4 regions of the Rhizobium sp. PEPV16 genome follow, and region 3 is predicted to be linked to each of the others. Evidence: predicted binding sites of a transcription regulator. Region 3 holds the regulator's gene; each other region holds the start of a gene.

Region 1 (4,912 bases), on a different contig from region 3:
GTCAACATCTTCCTGGCGTCGTCTGCCGTGCAGTTCGCGATCTCGGTGCTCGGCGTGCTGATCTTCGCAGGCCTCACCGCCTACGATACGCAGCGGATCAAGGAATTGTACCTGGAAGCCGATGACGTCGCCGTGGCCGGCCGCAAGGCGATCATGGGTGCGCTGACGCTCTATCTCGACTTCATCAACCTCTTCATGTTCCTGCTGCAGTTCATGGGCAACCGTAAATAAGCAGGGCAGACTGGGATCGAAAAGGCGGCTTCGGCCGCCTTTTTTGTTGCGCAGGCTTTCACGGAATGGTTTTAGAAAGCCCTTGCCGCCCTTATGGATATGCTGCTGAAATGTCCTTCCTCCTGCGCGATGCTTCGAATGCCGATATTCCCGCCATTGCGGATATCTATCGCGAATCGGTCCTGAACGGCGTAGCGAGCTATGAGATCGTCCCGCCCTCCGAGGCCGAGATGGCACTGCGTTTTTCGGCGATCGTCGGCCAGCAATATCCCTATATCGCAGCCATCGGCGCGGACGGGACGCTTCTCGGCTACGCCTATGCCTCGGCCTTCCGCACGCGTCCCGCCTATCGCTGGCTGGTCGAGGATTCGATCTATCTGGCGCCGCAAGCCCGCGGCCGCGGCATCGGCAAGGCGCTGCTCGCCGAACTGGTCATCCGCTGCACCACCCTCGGCTTTCGTCAGATGGCGGCCGTCATCGGTGGTGCCAGTCCCGCATCGATCGCGCTCCATCGCACGGCCGGCTTCGAGGAGGTCGGACTGATGAAGGGCACCGGCTACAAGCACGGCCGCTGGCTGGATACGATGTTCATGCAGCGCGCCTTAGGCGAGGGCATGAGCACCGATCCGGACCCGTCGACCTATCCCGGCGTGCTGTTTAACGGCTGATATGGCTTATTTGTCGACGAGCTTCAGGGCCTTGTCGAAGACCTTCAGCACCTGGTTCAGCTCGTGACCGCGCTTCAGGATGGTGCCGTTTACGCTGATCACGGAATAGGCGCCTTGCTTGGCGGCAAGCTTCGGGTTTTTCTCGATGCGGAAGAGCGGCATTTCGCCGGAACGCTTGAAAACGGAAAAGACCGCCCTGTCTTTCAAGTGATCTATGGCGTAGTCGCGCCACTCACCGTCACCGACCATCCGGCCGTAGATCCAGAGGATCGCGTCCAGTTCGCGCCGGTGGAAGGTCACCGGAAGCGGGTCCTTGCTTTGCTTGTATTCTCTGAGATCGACGACGACTGAGGAACTGTGGTCGACGGAACGGCTTTCGCCGTGTCGCAAATCCGGCTGATCTGTCATCAGTCTCACAAGGCCTCCACATGTGACAGGAGGGTGACAGTTTGCCCGAGCCGCCGCAAATTGCAAGAGTGCCGGCCGTCACATTCCGCCGCACGTCTCTCGCGCAAGGACGCTTTAGCACTTCGAGTCAACGCATCATGCCTTGCGAAAGTTGGGTTCGATTTTCGGAAAGCATGATGCGCTGGACAGGTCAACGCTTTCTCCGCAGCGCCGCATTTCAGTCAAAACAGCGCCTCATTTGCAGGAGATTTATGAATTCGGGTTTGGCGCCAGCGCGCCAAAAGGCCCGGCGGAGCGTATCGACCTTAACCCCAGCCCCGAATACGCTCAGCCGGGCCGCCCGGCACTTCCTCCGAAACCGGATGGAATCTCAGATATTTTTGCCAGCCATCACCACGGTCGCGCCAAGGATCGCAGCCGGATCGCCGTCTGCGGTCGCCGATTGCAGCAGGATGGCGCAGCCCTCGAGCTGCGGCCGCTGCAGGACGCTGGCCGGAAGCGTCAGACTGGTTGCCTTGCCGTCCCACATGCCGACGGTTTCGACATTGGTGACGCTGTGCAGATAGGAGAGCTTCTGGCCGCTGTTCTCGCCTTTTTCGACGTCGATCGTCTTTTCCTTATCGAAATAGACCATCACGACATTGGCTTTGCCCTGTCCCGCGCCGATCTTGATCTCCAGCTCGTCGCCGCGCATCGCGGCGCTGATCGGAACGGTCAGCCCATTGCCTTCGCTGCTATAGGTGTCGATCTTGGTGTTGATGCCATTCAGATCGGCGCCGGCCAAATGGTCGCGTCCGTTGACGATGGCTTGCGGCGTGTAGACGTTGCTGCGGCCCATCGTCTTGGCATAGCCATACTGTCGCTCGGTATTTTCCTTGGAGCTCAACGTATCGGCCCAGCCGAGATAGTTCCAGTAATCGACATGATAGGCGAGCGCGATGACATCGCCCTGGTTCACCAGCTTGCGAAAAGCGGCATCAGCGGGAGGACAGGAGGAGCAGCCCTGCGACGTGAAGAGTTCGACGACACCTTTCGGCGTGCCGTCTTCGGCCTGCAGCGGGCCCGACAGAACAACGCCGGCGATTAGCGGAAGCAAAAAACGGGGGGACATTCACCTGCACCTCTTTTTCAGCGCCGACGGCATGTTTGAACCGGCGGCCCTGACATATGAACGTACGAATAATCCTTCCGGGTCCAAACGAAAAGTCACGAACGGGTGAGACGCAGCTCGACCGGAACTTGCGTAAAACAAATCATCGTGAGCCCGTCCAAATACTATCGTCGCACCAAAGAAAAGCCGCCGGAGATTGCTCTCCGCCGGCTATTATCAAACAAGTCTCTTAAAAATCAGGCAGCGAGATCGCGCAGAACCGTCTGCAGGATACCGCCATTGTTGAGGTAGATCACCTCGTCGAGCGTATCGACGCGCGACAGCAGCGGAACCTCCTTCATGGTGCCGTCGCCATAGGTGATCCTGGCGATCTTCTTCTCGCGCGGCTTGATCTTTTCCAGACCTTCGATGGTGACGAGTTCGTCGCCCTTGAGGCCGAGGCTCTGCCAGGTCGTGCCCTCCTCGAAGACGAAGGGGATGATGCCCATGCCGACCAGGTTCGAACGATGGATGCGCTCGAAGGACTGAGCGATCACTGCCTTGACGCCGAGCAGGTTGGTGCCCTTGGCAGCCCAGTCGCGCGAGGAGCCGTTGCCGTATTCGACACCGGCGAAGATGACGAGCGGCACGCCTTCCTGCTTGTACTGCATCGCGGCGTCGTAGATCGAGGTCTCTTCCTTCGACGGGTAATGGATGGTGTAGCCGCCTTCCTTACCGTTGGGGCCGAGCATGTGGTTGCGGATGCGGATATTGGCGAAGGTGCCGCGCATCATCACTTCATGGTTGCCGCGGCGCGTGCCGTACTGGTTGAAGTCGGCAACGGCGACGTCATGGCCGATGAGGTAGGCACCGGCCGGCGATGCCGCCTTGATCGAACCGGCCGGCGAGATGTGGTCGGTGGTGATCTTGTCGCCGAACAGGCCGAGAACGCGGGCGCCCTTGATGTCGGAGACGCCGGTGCCCTTCTTGCCCATGCCGACGAAGTAGGGCGGGTTCTGCACATAGGTCGAATTGTCGTCCCAGGCATAGGTCTGACCCGGCGGGACCTGGACGGCCTGCCAGTTGACGTCGCCCTTGAAGACATCGGCATATTTGCTTTCGTAGAGTTCGCGGGTCACGTATTTCAGGATGAATTCCTGGACTTCCTTGGAGGTCGGCCAGATGTCCTTGAGATAGACCGGATTGCCGCTCTGGTCCTCGCCGATCGGCTCCTTGGTCAGATCCATCTGCACCGTGCCGGCAAGCGCATAAGCGACGACAAGCGGCGGAGATGCGAGGTAGTTCGCCTGCACGTCGGGCGAGATGCGGCCTTCGAAGTTACGGTTGCCGGAGAGAACGCCGGAAACGATAAGGCCCTTGTCGTTGATCGTCTTCGAGATCGGCGCCGGCAGCGGGCCGGAATTGCCGATGCAGGTGGTGCAGCCGAAGCCGACGAGGTTGAAGCCAAGCTTGTCGAGATCGGCCTGCAGGCCCGACTTGGCGAGATATTCGCCGACGACTTGGCTTCCCGGTGCCAGCGAGGTCTTCACCCACGGCTTCGTCTTCAGGCCCTTGGCAACGGCGTTGCGGGCAAGAAGGCCGGCGGCGATCAGCACTGACGGGTTGGAAGTGTTGGTGCACGACGTGATGGCAGCGATCGCCACGTCGCCGTGGCCGAGATCGAAGTCGGTGCCTTCAACCGCATAGCGGTTATTCAACTGGCCGGGCTTCTTGTAGTCGGCATCCATGGAGCCGGCAAAACCGGTCGCGATGTTCTCAAGCGAAATGCGGCCTTCCGGACGCTTCGGGCCGGCCATCGACGGCACGACGTCGCTAAGATCGAGTTCCAGCGTATCGGTGAAGACGAGCTCGGAGCCGTCGCCTTCGCGCCACATCCCTTGCGCCTTCGAATAGGCTTCGACGAGGGCGATCCGGTCATGTGTGCGGCCGGACATGGTAAGGTAGTTGATGGTTTCGCCGTCGACCGGGAAGAAGCCGCAGGTGGCGCCATATTCCGGGCCCATGTTGCCGATCGTCGCGCGGTCGGCGAGCGGCATGTTGTCCATGCCCGGACCGAAAAATTCGACGAACTTCGAAACGACGCCCTTCTTGCGCAGCATCTGCACGACGGTGAGAACGAGGTCGGTCGCCGTGACGCCTTCCTTGAGCTTGCCGGTCAGCTTGAAGCCGATGACTTCGGGCAGCAGCATCGAGACCGGCTGGCCGAGCATCGCAGCTTCCGCTTCGATACCGCCCACACCCCAGCCGAGAACGCCGAGACCGTTGATCATCGTCGTGTGGCTGTCGGTGCCGACGCAGGTATCCGGATAGGCGATCGTCTCGCCGTCCTCTTCCTTAGTCCAGACGGTCTGGCCGAGATATTCGAGATTGACCTGATGACAGATACCGGTGCCGGGAGGCACGACGCGGAAATTCTTGAAGGCCTGCTGGCCCCACTTCAGGAAGCGGTAGCGCTCGCCGTTGCGCTGGTATTCGAGTTCCACATTCCTGGCGA
Region 2 (4,912 bases), on a different contig from region 3:
CGAAATGGAGCGGCTGGCCTCGGAACTTCCCGACGGTTTCGGCTTCGAATGGACCGGCCAGTCGCTGGAGGAGCTGAGATCGGGATCGCAGGCGCCGTTCCTGTTCGGCCTCAGCATCCTTTTCGTCTTCCTGCTGCTGTCGGGGCTTTACGAGAGTTGGTCCATCCCGTTGTCGGTCATGCTGGTCGTGCCGCTCGGCGTCATCGGCTGCGTGCTCGCGGTGATGAGCCGCGACATGTCCAACGACATCTACTTCAAGGTCGGCCTGATCGCGATCATCGGACTGTCGGCAAAGAACGCCATCCTGATCGTCGAATTCGCCAAGGACGGCTTTGCCGAGGGCAAATCGCTTATGGATGCCGCGATCGAAGGCGCCCGTCTGCGCTTCCGGCCGATCATCATGACCTCGCTCGCCTTCACTTTGGGCGTGGTGCCTCTGGCGATCGCCACCGGCCCAAGTGCGGCGAGCCAGAATGCCATCGGCACGGGCGTGCTCGGCGGCATGATCTCGGCGACGGTGCTGGCGATCTTCTTCGTTCCCGTCTTCTTCGTCTTCGTGCTGCGTCTCTTGAGGACGAAGCGGCCGGAGACTGTGAATGAGGCGGCCTCGGCCGGGCAGGAGCCGGCAACCGTCACGTCGCCGATCTGAGGTGAAGAGTTGGCGGGTTGCCTTGCGCAACCCGCCGCACCTTTGCGCCGGTCCGATTTCAGGAATTATGCAGTCGGCTTCGGCGTGATCGTCACGTCGGCGCCATAGGCATCGCGCAGTTCGCCTTCCTGTCCCGGCTGCCGGTCGGCGGCCTGATGCAGCAGGATCGACTCGTATCCTTGCGAGCGCGTCCCCTCGATCAGGGTGATATCGGCGTTTCCGGGATTGTCGGAGCGCTCGAACCACTCGACAGGGCGGTGCAGGAAATTCATCTCGACCGCCCGGTTGGTGACGCCATGGCCGACGATCACGACGTTGTGGTCGCTATTTTCGGCGTCGTGCATGACTGTCTGCAGGAACAGACGCACCCGCTGGGCCACATCCGCGCGGCTTTCGCCATCTGGCGGCCGTGCGTAGAACTTGCCGCTGTTACTGCGCAGCCTCGCCCATTTTTCGAACTCCTCGGGAAACTTCTGCTTCTGTTCGGCGTGGTCGTAGATTTCGGTGAAGAGACCGAAATCCTGCTCGCGCAACAGATAATCCTCCCTGATATCGCAGACGAAGCTTTCCGGCAGGGCTTCGAGCAGCGCATCCTTGCTCTGCCGCGTCCTGAGAAAAGGCGAGTACCAGATATGCAGCTTGCCGAAACCCGCGTTCGGTAATGCCTTGAGATAGGACGCGATCACGCCGCCTGCCTCGAGAGCCTGCCGATGGCCCCATCGCGTCAGCGGCACGTTGTGATCGCCGAATTGGCGGTAAGCCTGTTCGTTGATGTTGCCGAGGGATTCGCCATGGCGAACGAGAAAAAGACGCATCAGCCGTCCCGCATTGTCGGATATGAATCGCCGTCATCATGAACGCCCTGAATGCGCAGGGCAACATGGCCGGCAGGCCTGGCGGCGACGGGCGTTCTGCCAGCGCGGCGACAGGCATTCTGCCAGCGCGGCGACAGGCATTCTGCCAGCGCGGGATGATCGGGTTTGCAGCGCTTTTCCACACCTTGTCATCTTCCTGAAACACGAGTCTGATTTTGGAAGGCTAGATGAAAGATGGGACATGAGCGGCAGCTCGTGAAAGACATGATGGAACCCAGACATTTCCGCACGCTCTTCATTTCCGATGTCCATCTCGGCTCGAAGGCCGCGAAGGCCGACTTCCTCTTGGATTTCTTGCGTCACCACGAGGCCGATACGATCGTCCTCGTCGGCGACATCGTCGACGGCTGGCGCCTGAAGCGCAGCTGGTACTGGCCGCAGGTTTGCAACGACGTCGTCCAGAAGCTGTTGCGCAAGGCGCGCAAGGGCACGCGCGTCGTCTATATTCCCGGCAATCACGATGAATTCCTGCGCGCCTTCCCGGGCATGCATTTCGGTGGCATCGAGGTCGTCGAGCGCATGATGCATGACGGCGCCGACGGCAAGAAATACCTGATCCTGCACGGCGACGAGTTCGACGTCGTGGTCCGCAACGCCCGGCTGCTCGCCTATCTCGGCGACTGGGCCTATGACACGGCGATCCGCATCAACATCATCCTGGCGGCAGTGCGCCGCCGGCTCGGCATGCCCTACTGGTCGTTCTCGGCCTGGGCGAAGCTGCAGGTCAAGCATGCCGTCAACTTCATCGGCGAATTCGAGCGCGTCGTGGCCGAGGAAGCCCGCAAACATGGCGCCGACGGCGTGATCTGCGGACATATCCATCATGCCGTGATCCAGGACATGGACGGCATCCGCTACATCAACACCGGCGATTGGGTGGAAAGCTGCACGGCAGTCGCCGAACACGAGGACGGCACGTTCGAACTGATTACCTGGCGGTCTCTCGCCAGCAGCGTGCCGGCGCTTGTAGCCATCGAAATGCATGACGAGGGTGAATTGGCCCCGCAGGCCGCCTGATTTTTCCGCCCGGGCTTTACAGCGCCGCGTGTCTTTTCGGACGCGCAAACGACGCTGTAGCATTTTGAAATTTTGCAGTAGGAATTTAGCCGTTACCGCAAGGCGACAGGCCCTATTTATTTTCTAAAACGTTTCAGAACGGCTATTTCTCGCGATAGTCGCTTCCAGGGTGGTGTGTTAGGACAACGACGAGTTTCCTTCAGGTCCACCATGATTCCCGCTCAAAATTCCCCGACGGGTGAGGGAGCGCCGCCGCGCTTCCGGCTGCTCAGCGCGCTTTCCTATTGCGCGCCGCTGCTCGTCAACGGCATCGTCCTGCCATTCTTCCCCGTCTGGCTTGCGGGCCACAGCTTCAGCGACCACGAAATCGGTGTCATCCTGGCCGTTCCGATGGTGGTGCGCGTGCTGGTGGCGCCTGTTGTCGCCATGATCGCCGACCGGATGAAGGAGCGAGCCGACGTGCTGCTCTGGTCAGGCGGCCTGTCGCTGCTGACGGCGGTAGCACTCTACTGGACGACGACTTTCTGGCCTGTCTTCATCGTCTTTACGCTGCAAGGCGCCACCTTCGCGCCCTATGTGCCGGTCGTCGAATCGATCGTCATATCGGGCGTGCGCCGCTGGGGGCTCGATTACGGATCGATGCGGGTCTGGGGCTCGATTGCTTTCATCGTTTCGACGCTGGTTGGCGGCGAACTCATCAACCAGTGGGGTGGGGGGATGGTGCTGCCGATTATGATGTTCGGCTTTATCATGACCGTGGTCATGGCGATCTTCTGCCCGCGCATCGGGCCGACGCGGCGGCGAGGCCAGCCGATCGATCTTCCGGCCGCCACCGGCAGCGGCCTGCGGGAGCCGCATCTGCTGCTGCTCTTGATCGGCGTCGCCATCCAGCAATCGAGCCATGCGGTGCTCAACGCCTTCTCCTCGATCTACTGGCATCACCTCGGTTTTTCCGGTACCGAGGTCGGCCTGCTCTGGAGCGCCGGCGTCGCTTCGGAAGTGACGGTGTTCTTTCTGTCGAAGCGCCTCAGCCGGCGCTTCAATGCCTGGACGCTGATCCGCTTCGGCTGCGCCATCAGCGTCTGCCGCTGGATCCTGTTTCCGATGAATACGGGATTTGCCGGTTTCTTCCTGCTGCCATGTTTCCACGGCTTCACCTACGCCTTCGTGCATACGGGCGTGCAGCGGCGGATCGTGGCGACGGTGCAGGAGACGCAGGAATCCTCGGCGCAGGGCGCCTATTTCTTCTATGTCGGCATGGCGATGGCGCTGATGACCCTGGCGTCGGGTTATCTCTATGCCTGGCTCGGCGTCGTCAGCTATTACGTCATGGCCGTAGTGGCGTTCGCCGGCCTCGGCCTTGTCATCTCAGCCTATTACCTTCAGCCCCAGAGGGTAGTTTCGGGCGGAAAGACCAGGGAAGCGGCGTAACGCAGGCCGGGTTCGCGGTCGCGGGCAAGTAATAGCGGACCATCGAGATCGACGAAATCGGCATTCTGGGCGAGCAGAATGGCGGGCGCCATGGCAAGCGAGGTGCCAACCATGCAGCCGATCATGATGCTGAATCCAAGCCGTTCGGCCTCGGCCTTCATCGACAGCGCCTCCGTCAGGCCGCCCGTCTTGTCGAGCTTGATGTTGATCGCGTCGTAGCGGTCGGCAAGGCTTGCGAGATCGCCGGTGTGGTGGACGCTCTCGTCGGCGCAGACGAGGAGCGGGCGGCGGATTTCGGCGAGCAGCGCGTCGCGGCCGGCCGGCAGCGGTTGCTCGACGAGGGCCACACCCGCCTCGGCGGCGATGTGGAGATGATGTTCCAGCACCGCTTCCGGCCAGCCTTCATTGGCGTCCAGAATGATAGCGGCATTGGGTGCGGCAGCGCGGACGGCGCGGATGCGGCTTTCATCGTCGCCGGTGCCGACCTTGACCTTGAGCAGGGCGCGGCCGGCATGCTCGCGCGCCTGGGCTGCCATCACCTCCGGCTCACCGAGCGAGATGGTGTAGGCGGTGGTGAGCGGCTGAGGAGCGGAAAGGCCGAGGCGGTCGGCGACGCTGTCTCCCGTCCGCTTCGCCTCGAGATCCCAGAGGGCGCAATCGACGGCGTTGCGGGCCGCGCCCGGCGGCATGGCCGACAGCAGGTCGCGGCGCGAAATGCCGGCCTCGATCAGCGGTCGCGCGGCCTCGATCTGGGCGAAAACGCTCTCCATGGTCTCGCCATAACGGCGATAGGGCACGCATTCGCCAAGCCCCCGGGCACCCTCTTCGACAAGCGTGCAGGTGATGACCTCGGCTTCGGTCTTTGCCCCGCGCGAGATGGTGAAGGTCCCGGCAATCGGAAAGGAATTCATCTGGATATCGAGGGTGCGCGGCATTATTG
Region 3 (4,912 bases):
CCAGGGCGGCTGCAGCTTCTGCCATGGCTTTTAACTCCTAGTTTCAGAGCGATGGGCCAGCGTGCCCTTCGCTCACGCGGTCGCGAGTCTGTCTCTCGCGACGTCCGATTATGGTTCAGATCGCGCCCAGGCACCAAGCAAGAATCGACTTCTGCGCATGAAGACGGTTTTCCGCTTCATCGAAGACCACGGATTGCGGACCGTCGATCACTTCGTCTGTCACTTCCTCACCGCGATGAGCGGGCAGGCAATGCATGAACAATGCATCATTGCCGGCTTTCGCCATTAAGGCCGCGTTGACCTGATAAGGCTGGAAGACATTGTGACCCCGGGCCCGATGTTCCTGATTCATGGAGACCCAGGTATCGGTCACCACGCAATCGACGCCGGCGACCGCACGGTCGGCATCATGGCAGAGCATGATTTCGGCGCCCTCATTGCGGGCCCAGTTCAGATAGTGATCCTTGGGCTCCGAGCCAAGGGGGACGGCCATGTTCATGCGATAGCCGAAACGCGCGGCACCCTCGACCAGCGAATGCAGCACATTGTTGCCGTCGCCGGTCCAGGCGATGGTCTTGCCCTTGATCGGGCCCCGATGCTCTTCGAAGGTCATGATATCGGCCATGATCTGGCAGGGATGGGTGTCATCCGTCAGCGCATTGATGACAGGCACGGTCGCATGCTGGGCCAGCTCGACCAGCCGCGAATGCTCGGTAGTGCGGATCATGATCGCATCGACATAACGCGACAGCACCTTGGCGGTGTCGCCGATCGTCTCGGCGCGGCCGAGCTGCATCTCGGTGCCGGACAGGAACAGCGTTTCACCGCCGAGCTGGCGCATGCCGACATCGAAGGAGACGCGGGTGCGCGTCGACGGCTTCTCGAAGATCATCGCCAGCATCTTGCCGGCGAGCGGCTTGTCGCCCTGGCCTGCCTTGAAGGCCTGCTTGCGGGAAAGCGCATCGTTCATGATGGTTCTGAGATCGGCTGATGTGACTGCCGAAAGATCGAGGAAATGTTTAGGGCTCATATCGTCTTCTTACCTGTGCTGCGCCCGAAGGCGGCAATCTCTTCAAGCCGTCTTCTTGACCTTGGAGGCGCGAATGCTCTCGGCGGCGCGTTCGACGCGGGCAAGGCCCTCGCGGGCTTCCTCGGCGGTGACCACGAGCGGCGGAAGAAGGCGGATGACGTTGTCGCCGGCGGGCACGCCGAGCAGATGGGCGGCGCGGATCGCCTGCAGCAGTTCGGCTGAGGGAACGGCAGCCTTGATGCCGAGCAAAAGGCCCTCGCCGCGCACATCCTCGATCACATCGGGATAACGATCCTTCAGCGAGGCGAGGCCCTGGCGGAAGACAAGTGCTACGTCGCGCACATGCTGGAGGAAGCCATCAGCAAGGATGATGTCCAGCACGGCGCTGCCGACGGCCATGGCAAGCGGATTGCCGCCATAGGTCGAGCCATGCGTGCCGGCCTTCATGCCGGAGGCGGCCTCGGCCGTGGCAAGGCAGGCGCCGAGCGGGAAACCGCCGCCGATGCCCTTGGCGACAGCCATGATGTCGGGGGTGATGCCCGACCATTCATGAGCAAAGAGCTTGCCGGTGCGGCCGACGCCGGTCTGGACCTCGTCGAGGATCAAGAGCAAGCCGTTGTCGTCGCAGAGCTGGCGAAGCGCCTTCATGAACTCAGGCGTGGCAGGACGGACGCCGCCTTCGCCCTGCACCGGCTCGATGAGGATGGCGGCCGTCGCCTCGGTGATCGCGGCGCGGACCGCTTCGATATCGCCGAAAGCCACCTGATCGAAACCCGGCGCCTTGGGGCCGAAGCCTTCGAGATATTTCTCCTGGCCGCCGGCAGCGATCGTCGCCAGCGTCCGTCCGTGGAAGGCGCCTTCGAAGGTGATGATATGGAAACGCTCGGGATGGCCCTTGGAAAACTGATAGCGGCGCGCCGTCTTGATCGCGCATTCGAGCGCCTCGGCACCCGAATTGGTGAAGAACACCTTATCGGCGAAGGTGGCGTCGGTCAGGCGTTTTGCCAGACGCTCCTGTCCGGGGATCTCATAGATGTTCGACAGGTGCCAGACCTTGTCGGCCTGCTCCTTCAATGCGCCGACCACATGCGGATTGCTGTGGCCGACTGACGTGACGGCGACGCCGGCGCCGAAATCGAGATATCGCTCGCCACTTTCGGTGATCAGCCATACGCCCTCGCCTCGCTCGAACCGCAGCGGGGCACGAGAATAGGTGTCATAAAGCGGCGCGGCTTCAGCCATGGCGCGATCTCCATCAAAGTTGGTGGGCAATGACTCCGGCTAAGGAAACCAGGCCCGAAAAATTAAAAATGCCGCCTTGCGGCGGCGACTGGCACTATTTCCTTTTCGCGCTGCAATGTCAACAAAACGGCGCCCTTAGCGTATGCAGCACAGGTGTACAGCGGCATTTTCGGTCTTCAACAGGCATTATTGCAGAAATGCCACGCAGGGGCAGCAAGTTGGGGAAAACTACGAATTCGATTCATCCGGATTCATGCGACTCTTGTCACGGAGTCAGCCTCACACTAGGTTAAAGATCAATTACTAGACTGCATGCGGCGGAACTAGTCACCAAAATTGATCAAGCGTTTCTTGTTTCGGAGCTCCCGGGACAACGGTGAGGGATTCTGCCATCACCAACGCAAAAGGTGGAGACAGGGCATGAACTGGACAGACGAGCGGGTCGAGAAACTCAAGAAGCTTTGGGCCGAAGGACTGAGCGCCAGCCAGATCGCGGCACAACTTGGCGGGGTCAGCAGAAACGCGGTCATCGGCAAAGTGCACCGGCTGTGCCTTCCCGGCCGTGCCAAGGCCGGCGGCACCAACACCGCGGCGCGAACGCCGAAGCGCAACACATCGGCGCCGCGCGCACCGAACTACGCCTCCCGGATCACGACCCGCACCGTTACCCGCCAGCAGGGCGCGACGATGCTGAAGGAAGAGATCGAGATCGAAACGATCGAGGAAATGGAATACGTGCCGAGAGGCAACGTGGTGGTGCCGATTTCGCGCCGCCTCGGCCTGACGGAACTGACCGAACGCACCTGCAAATGGCCGGTCGGCGATCCGCTGAAGGACGACTTCCATTTCTGCGGCTGCGAATCCCCCGACAATTCGCCCTATTGCGCCTATCACCAGAAGCTCGCCTACCAGCCGGTCAATGAACGCCGCCGGGCGGCAGCGCGGGCAAGCTGAACGACAACCATCGTCAGAATGCAGAAAACGGGCCGAGTGGCCCGTTTTTTTATGCGTAGATGGGAGCTGAGGTTTCCCTCCGTCATGCTCGGCCTTGTGCCGAGCATCTGATCACCCCAATTGCTTGAGGGAAAAACCTTTATTTTCAAATGCTTAATTTGGCGTACGCAGATCCTCGGCACAAGGCCGAGGATGACGTCGCAGGTTTTGCAAGGGCTTTGTCAGCAGGCTCAGATGGAAGCCCTCAGGCTTCCATCGAATACCCGGCGCCGCGGACGGTGCGGATGACGTCTTGCATGTTGGAGAAATTCAGCGCCTTGCGCAGGCGGCCGACATGGACGTCGACGGTGCGCTCGTCGACATAGATATCGTGGCCCCAGACGCCATCCAACAGCTGCGAGCGGGAGAAGACCCGGCCCGGCGACGACATCAGGAATTCCAGCAGGCGGAATTCGGTGGGGCCGAGGCGGACTTCGCGGGTCTTGCGATGGACGCGATGGGTCTCACGGTCGAGTTCGATGTCACCGCATTTCAGCACCGTGGACAGCACCTCGGGGCGGGCGCGGCGCAGCATCGCCTTGACGCGGGCAACGAGCTCGGGGGTCGAAAAGGGCTTGACGACATAATCGTCGGCGCCCGTCGACAATCCGCGGACGCGCTCGCTCTCTTCGCCGCGCGCCGTCAGCATGATGATCGGCAGGCGCTCGGTTTCAGGCCGCATGCGCAGGCGCCGGCAGAGCTCGATGCCGGAGACACCCGGCAGCATCCAATCGAGGATGAGAAGATCGGGCGTGCGCTCCTGAAGCCTCATCTCGGCTTCGTCGCCACGAAGGATGGTATCGACCTCGAAGCCTTCCGCTTCGAGATTGTAGCGAAGAAGCACGCTGAGGGCTTCCTCGTCTTCAACAACTGCAACTCTCGGGATCATGCGTGTCGGTCTCCTCGCGCATCATCCTTAAATCAGGGGTGATTTAAGCAATTCATCCTGCGCAAATTCAGAAATTCGCTGCGACCTCTTTGCGCGCCCCGGACGGGCGCGCACGCAACTAACTATGCGGGCGGTTATTCCGTGACCGCGCCGACGGTGTTGGCGCTGTCATCCTTCGGACGATCGCCTTCCGGCTGTGCGCCTGTCGTCATGTAAAAGATCGTCTCGGCGATGTTGGTGGCATGGTCGCCGATGCGCTCAATATTCTTGGCGCAGAAGAGAAGATGCGTGCAGCTGGTGATGTTGCGCGGATCCTCCATCATATAGGTCAGGAGTTCGCGAAACAGCGAGGTGTACATCGCGTCGATCTCGTTGTCGCGTTCACGGATCGCATTCGCCTTGTCGGCTGAACGATTGGTGTAGACATCGAGCACTTCCTTGAGCTGGACGAGCGCCAGCTCGGACAGATGCTCGAGGCCGCGGGCGAGCTTACGGGGAACGCCGGTGCTTTGGACGGCGATGACGCGCTTGGCGGTGTTCTTGCCGAGGTCGCCGACGCGTTCGAGATCGGCGGCGATGCGGATCGAACCCATGATTTCACGCAGGTCCGAGGCCATCGGCTGACGGCGGGCGATGGTAACGATCGCCTTGTCGCCGATTTCGCGTTCGGCGTGATCGAGGATCACATCGTCCGAGATGACCTTCTGCGCCAGCGCGGTATCGCCGTTGACGAGGGCGCGGACGGCTTCGCTGACCAT
Region 4 (4,912 bases), on a different contig from region 3:
TATCGCCGGTGGTGCGGATCAGCAGGCCGCTTTCATAGGCTTTCAGGAAAGCGGTGAAGGCGCGCTTGGTGGGCTCGCCGGCGATCGGGTCGAGTTCTATGGCGCCGATCAGGCCGGTGTTCCTGATGTCGATGACATTGGGGCAGTCCTTCAGCGAATGCAGCGCGTCGGCCCAGTAGTCGGAAAGCTCGGCGGCGCGTGTCAGCAGGCCCTCTTCCTTGTAGGTGTCGAGCGTGGCGAGTGCGGCGGCGGAGGCGATCGGGTTGCCGGAATAGGTATAGCCGTGGAAGAACTCGATCATGTGCTCCGGGCCGTTCATGAAGGCATCATGAATCTCGGAGGTGACGAAGACGGCGCCCATCGGAATGACGCCGTTGGTCAGTCCCTTGGCGGCGGTGATCATGTCGGGCTTGACGTCGTAATATTGCGCGGCAAAGGGGGCGCCGAGGCGGCCGAAGCCGGTGATGACCTCGTCGAAGATCAGAAGGATACCGTGTTTGGTGCAAATCTCGCGCAGCTTCTGCAGGTAGCCCTTCGGTGGGATCAAGACGCCGGTGGAGCCCGCCACCGGCTCGACGATGACGGCGGCGACGGTGGAGGCGTCATGCAGGGTGACGATCCGCTCGAGCTCGGTGGCGATGTCGCCGCCATGCTCGGGCTCGCCGCGGGTAAAGTTGTTCTTGCCGGGCTGGTGGGTGTGCGGCATGTGATCGACGCCGGTCAGCAGCGTGCCGAACATCTTGCGGTTGGTGACGATGCCGCCGACGGAGATGCCGCCGAAATTGACGCCGTGATAGCCGCGCTCGCGGCCGATCAGGCGGAAGCGTGATCCATTGCCCTTCACGCGGTGATAGGCGAGCGCCACCTTGAGCGCCGTCTCGACGGATTCGGAACCGGAGTTGGTGTAGAGGACGTGGTTCAGGCCTTCCGGGGCAATGTCGACCAGGCGATTCGCCAGTTCGAAGGCCTTGGGATGGCCGAGCTGGAAGGCCGGCGCGTAATCGAGTTCGCCGGCCTGCTCGCGGATCGCCTCGGTGATCTTCGGGCGGCAGTGGCCGGCATTGACGCACCAGAGGCCAGCCGTGCCGTCCAGCACCTGACGACCGTCATGGGTCGTATAGTACATGTCCTTGGCGCCGACGAACAAACGCGGCTCCTTCTTGAACTGGCGATTTGCCGTAAACGGCATCCAGAAGGCGCGAAGATCGTTCGGTGCATTGAGGCGATTGAACATGCTGTTCTCCTGGCCGCTAACGGCCCTTTCCCGGGGCTTCACGCCCATATTTTTACTGCCCGGTCAAATTATCAGGGCTTCCCAAGGCGTCAACGGGAAAAGTCCCCAGAGCCCCTCCTGACAGGAGGCTCAACTTGCTTGGTACGATCCGGAAATATCCAGGGTCAGGCACTGCAGGCCGCCCGTCATCAATCCTTCGCCTCGGCTTGTTACAAAAACCGATGGCTCGCAGGGCGCAATTGCATTTCATCAATTCACTGAAATTAAACGATATTTCGATCGGAGATACTGATGTCTGACCGCCAGAAGACAAGGGCGCGCCCCACGCGGCGCCATGCATTCGCGCCAAGTTACGGCGCCATTCTCGAAGAGGGCGTTCGCCGCCGCAGCGTGCTCAAGGGCTTTCTCGCAGCGATGGGCGCTGCGGCACTTTCGCCGGCGCTCGGAACCGCGCATGCCGAGGCTGCCGGCTCCAGCCTGACGTTTCCGGAACTCAAGCGCGTGCGCGATACCGCCGACCACTGGCCGGAGGGCTATGAGCGCCAGATCCTGGCACGTTGGGGCGATGCACTTTTCTCCGACAGCCCGGAATTCGACATTGCAATGCTGGACGGTAAGGCTGCCGAGCGTCAGTTCGGTTACAACAACGATTTCACGCAGTTTCTGCCGCTGCCCTGGGGCGAGAAGAGCTCCGACCATGGGCTGATGGTGGTCAGCCATGAACATGCAACGCCTTTCCTGATGTTTCCCGGCCTGACGGACGAAAACTATCGCGAGAAGCTGACGGATAATCAGATCCGCGCCATCATGGCCGCCCTCGGCGTCTCGATCTTCGAAGTGAAGAAGACGGACGGCAAATGGGCGATCGTCAAGGACGGCAAATACAATCGCCGTGTCCACATGAGCACCGAAATCGACATCTCCGGTCCCGCCGCCCGCGACGACCGTCTGAAGACCAAGGCCGATCCGACCGGCACCGTCGTCTTCGGCACGATCTCGAATTGCAACGGCGGCATCACGCCCTGGGGCACGATGCTTTCAGGCGAGGAAGGCGCGATGGATGTCTTCGCCGGCGACTACAAGAAATTGCCGAACCAGGAGCTGGTCGAGCGCCAGGGCTGGGACGAGGACGAGAACGATATCTATTCCGTCAGCCGTGTCGAACCGCGCTTCAAGTTCGAGGAAGAGCCGAACGAATGGATGCGCTTCGATTGGGTGGTCGAGATCGATCCGTTCGATCCTTCTGCAAAGCCGGTCAAGCGTACCTCGCTCGGCCGCATGACGCATGAGGGGGCCAATTGTTGCGTCGCCCCTGACGGCCGCGTGGCGGTCTTCATGGGCGATGACGACGACTTCGAATATATATACCGTTTCGTTACCCGCGATCCCTGGAACCCGAACGACCGCGCCGCCAATAAGGACCTGCTCGACCACGGCACCCTCGCGGTCGCCAAGTTCGAGAGCGACGGTACGATGCGCTGGATCCCGCTCATTGCCGGCGAGGGGCCACTGAGCGCGGAAGCTGGCTTCAAGAGCCAGGCCGACGTCGTGCTGGCGACGCGCGCCGCAGCCGATCTCGTCGGCGCCACGCCGATGGACGGACCGGAGGGCTTCATCGCGCATCTCGGCACCGGCAAGCTTTATGTCGCCATGACCGAGAACGAAGATCGGCTGCCCAAAGTTGAGGGCGGCGACGAGAAGGAGATGGTCAACATCGCAAATCCGCGCGGCCCCAACCCGCACGGTCACCTGCTGGAACTCGCAGCACCTGGCGGTTCCGAAAAGCCGGATTATACAGCTGAAAGCTTCAAGTGGGACGTCTTCATCCTCTGCGGCGATCCTGCCAAGGCAGAGGATCAGGCAATGTTCCATCCGGCGACGACCTCGGCCGGCTGGTTCACAGACCCCGACAATCTCGCGGTCGATCCGGCCGGACGCCTCTGGGTCACCACCGACGGCCCGCCGCCGGAAGGCATAACCGATTCCGTCTATGTGATGGATAGCGAAGGCCCGGGCCGGGCACTTCCGAAGCTGTTCTATATTGCGCCCGTCGGCTCGGAAGCCTGTTCGCCGACTTTCACCCCTGACGGCAGCAGCGTCTTTCTTTCCATCCAGCATCCGGGCGAACTGCGGATGGCCGACAACGAGGATGCGACCTCGATGGAGGATGCCGGCACCGACTGGCCGGATTTCAAACCCGGCATGCCCGCCCGCCCGTCGCTGGTGGTGCTGAGCCGCGTCAACAACGATGTGGTCGGCAGTTAAAGCAACTCCGGCAAAGTGCGCGGCAGTTTTACGTCTAGAATTGCACCAAAACAAAAAACCGATAGCGAGACGGGCGTTCCTGCGCGACCGGCTGTCATTCTAAAAGCACGACCGGCAAATTGCAAATTTGCCGGTCGTGCCATAAGGTTCAGGTGCTGAAATATCGTTGCCAAGCCTCCGGGAATATCCCCTTGCAGCACGACATCGGCCGACATCATGTCAGCGCTATCATCAGGCGGCGGACCTATTCCTGTTCTGCACGAGGTAGATATCTTCGAGCGTTGCCAGGATTTTCATGACCGGCTCGGAGGTGCTCGAATAGTAGATGGTTTGTGCGTCCCGGCGGGTCTTGACCAGCTTTTGAGCGCGCAGTTTCGAGAGGTGCTGAGAAAGAGCCGACTGGCTGAGCCCGACCTGCGTCGCAAGCACGCCGACGGCCACTTCGCCCTTCACGAGGCTGCACAGGATCAGCAATCTTTTAGGGTTGGCCATGGCCGACAATAAAGCTGCCGCCACATTCGTGTGATCGGCCAAATCAGAGGTTTCCATATGTTATCTTCCTAATGCGAAACGTACATCAAGCGGGCTGGCGCAGAGCGCCAGCCGGATTTTGACTGACACCAAAAGCTACCAACTAGGCTCGAAGATTGTATATACCTAAATTTAAGGTATCGAGTATGCTACTTTAGACATGTTTGAACAAATGTGATCGGCATCCACAGCGAGGGTTTCGAACTCGTATCGCAGAAGGATGTCGCCGGAAATCATGTCGAAACCTGAGGAATCGATACCACAAATGCGCCAAGGACCCGACTCTGGCGCCTTTAGCCTGATAGCGAGGGCATCGGCGATATCGGGATGGCGTTCTACTAAATCTCGCACTGTCTCTGCCGCCTCGGCGGCGATCGCCTCATTCGCGGCCGACTGGATTACGAGATCATTCCCATCAAGCAGGTAGGCGCGGCCGAATCCGCCATTGAGGCTGGCCTGCTCCGGCTTGAGACGGAAGAACAGGAAATCAGGAAAGTCGATATAAAGCGCCGCCTTGCTGTGGCGATCGAGAAAACGCGTGCGGATACGCTCATGGATTGCATTGCCACGCTCGACGAGTTCTGCCAGGCATTGGGTCGTCAAACGGGGATAGGCGAGGGGGTCGCCCTTGCCGGGTTCACCGGTCAGGAGCGAAGCGCGCGGGTCCTTGGCGAGCGCTTTGGTGTGGGCCGACAGCTTCGAAACGAGGATCACGGGCGTTCCGTCGATGTCGGTAGCGACCAGCACGCGGCTGGCGAAGGGAAAGCCGGTCTCGGGGTCGAGAACGGCGATCGCAGCATAGCGGGCGGAGCGCAACAACACGCGGGCGAGCTTGCGGGCTTCGTCGTCGGTTTCGCGTAAGGGCGAGGGCTGATCTTTCAT

What was found. Region 3 encodes PhoB, which activates phosphate uptake and scavenging genes when phosphate is short. Its sites were predicted from a motif close to TGTCATNNANCTGTCAT; they were not measured.
Region 1: the regulator PhoB is predicted to act here: its motif matches at 1,330-1,346, upstream of FY112_RS35880 (DUF2794 domain-containing protein).
Region 2: the regulator PhoB is predicted to act here: its motif matches at 1,651-1,667, upstream of FY112_RS14650 (UDP-2,3-diacylglucosamine diphosphatase).
Region 4: the regulator PhoB is predicted to act here: its motif matches at 1,418-1,434, upstream of FY112_RS23165 (PhoX family phosphatase).

Annotation. Positions count from the first base shown of each region.
Region 1 is NZ_VSZV01000356.1:303,938-308,849, reverse strand. It holds gene FY112_RS35890 (Bax inhibitor-1/YccA family protein) at 1-231, shown strand, start outside; gene FY112_RS35885 (GNAT family N-acetyltransferase) at 342-899, shown strand; gene FY112_RS35880 (DUF2794 domain-containing protein) at 906-1,307, opposite strand; gene FY112_RS35875 (thioredoxin family protein) at 1,678-2,418, opposite strand; gene acnA (aconitate hydratase AcnA) at 2,655-4,912, opposite strand, start outside.
Region 2 is NZ_VSZV01000295.1:14,090-19,001, reverse strand. It holds gene FY112_RS14665 (efflux RND transporter permease subunit) at 1-649, shown strand, start outside; gene FY112_RS14660 (phosphoglycerate mutase family protein) at 715-1,464, opposite strand; gene FY112_RS14650 (UDP-2,3-diacylglucosamine diphosphatase) at 1,699-2,541, shown strand; gene FY112_RS14645 (MFS transporter) at 2,752-3,972, shown strand; gene dgcA (N-acetyl-D-Glu racemase DgcA) at 3,924-4,907, opposite strand.
Region 3 is NZ_VSZV01000320.1:18,701-23,612, reverse strand. It holds gene FY112_RS20400 (Hsp33 family molecular chaperone) at 1-25, opposite strand, end outside; gene argF (ornithine carbamoyltransferase) at 116-1,030, opposite strand; gene FY112_RS20390 (aspartate aminotransferase family protein) at 1,073-2,272, opposite strand; gene FY112_RS20385 (GcrA family cell cycle regulator) at 2,693-3,226, shown strand; gene phoB (phosphate regulon transcriptional regulator PhoB) at 3,471-4,154, opposite strand; gene phoU (phosphate signaling complex protein PhoU) at 4,289-4,912, opposite strand, start outside.
Region 4 is NZ_VSZV01000331.1:18,837-23,748, reverse strand. It holds gene FY112_RS23170 (aspartate aminotransferase family protein) at 1-1,234, opposite strand, end outside; gene FY112_RS23165 (PhoX family phosphatase) at 1,526-3,499, shown strand; gene FY112_RS23160 (hypothetical protein) at 3,496-3,717, opposite strand; gene FY112_RS23155 (metalloregulator ArsR/SmtB family transcription factor) at 3,731-4,048, opposite strand; gene FY112_RS23150 (pyridoxamine 5'-phosphate oxidase family protein) at 4,163-4,912, opposite strand.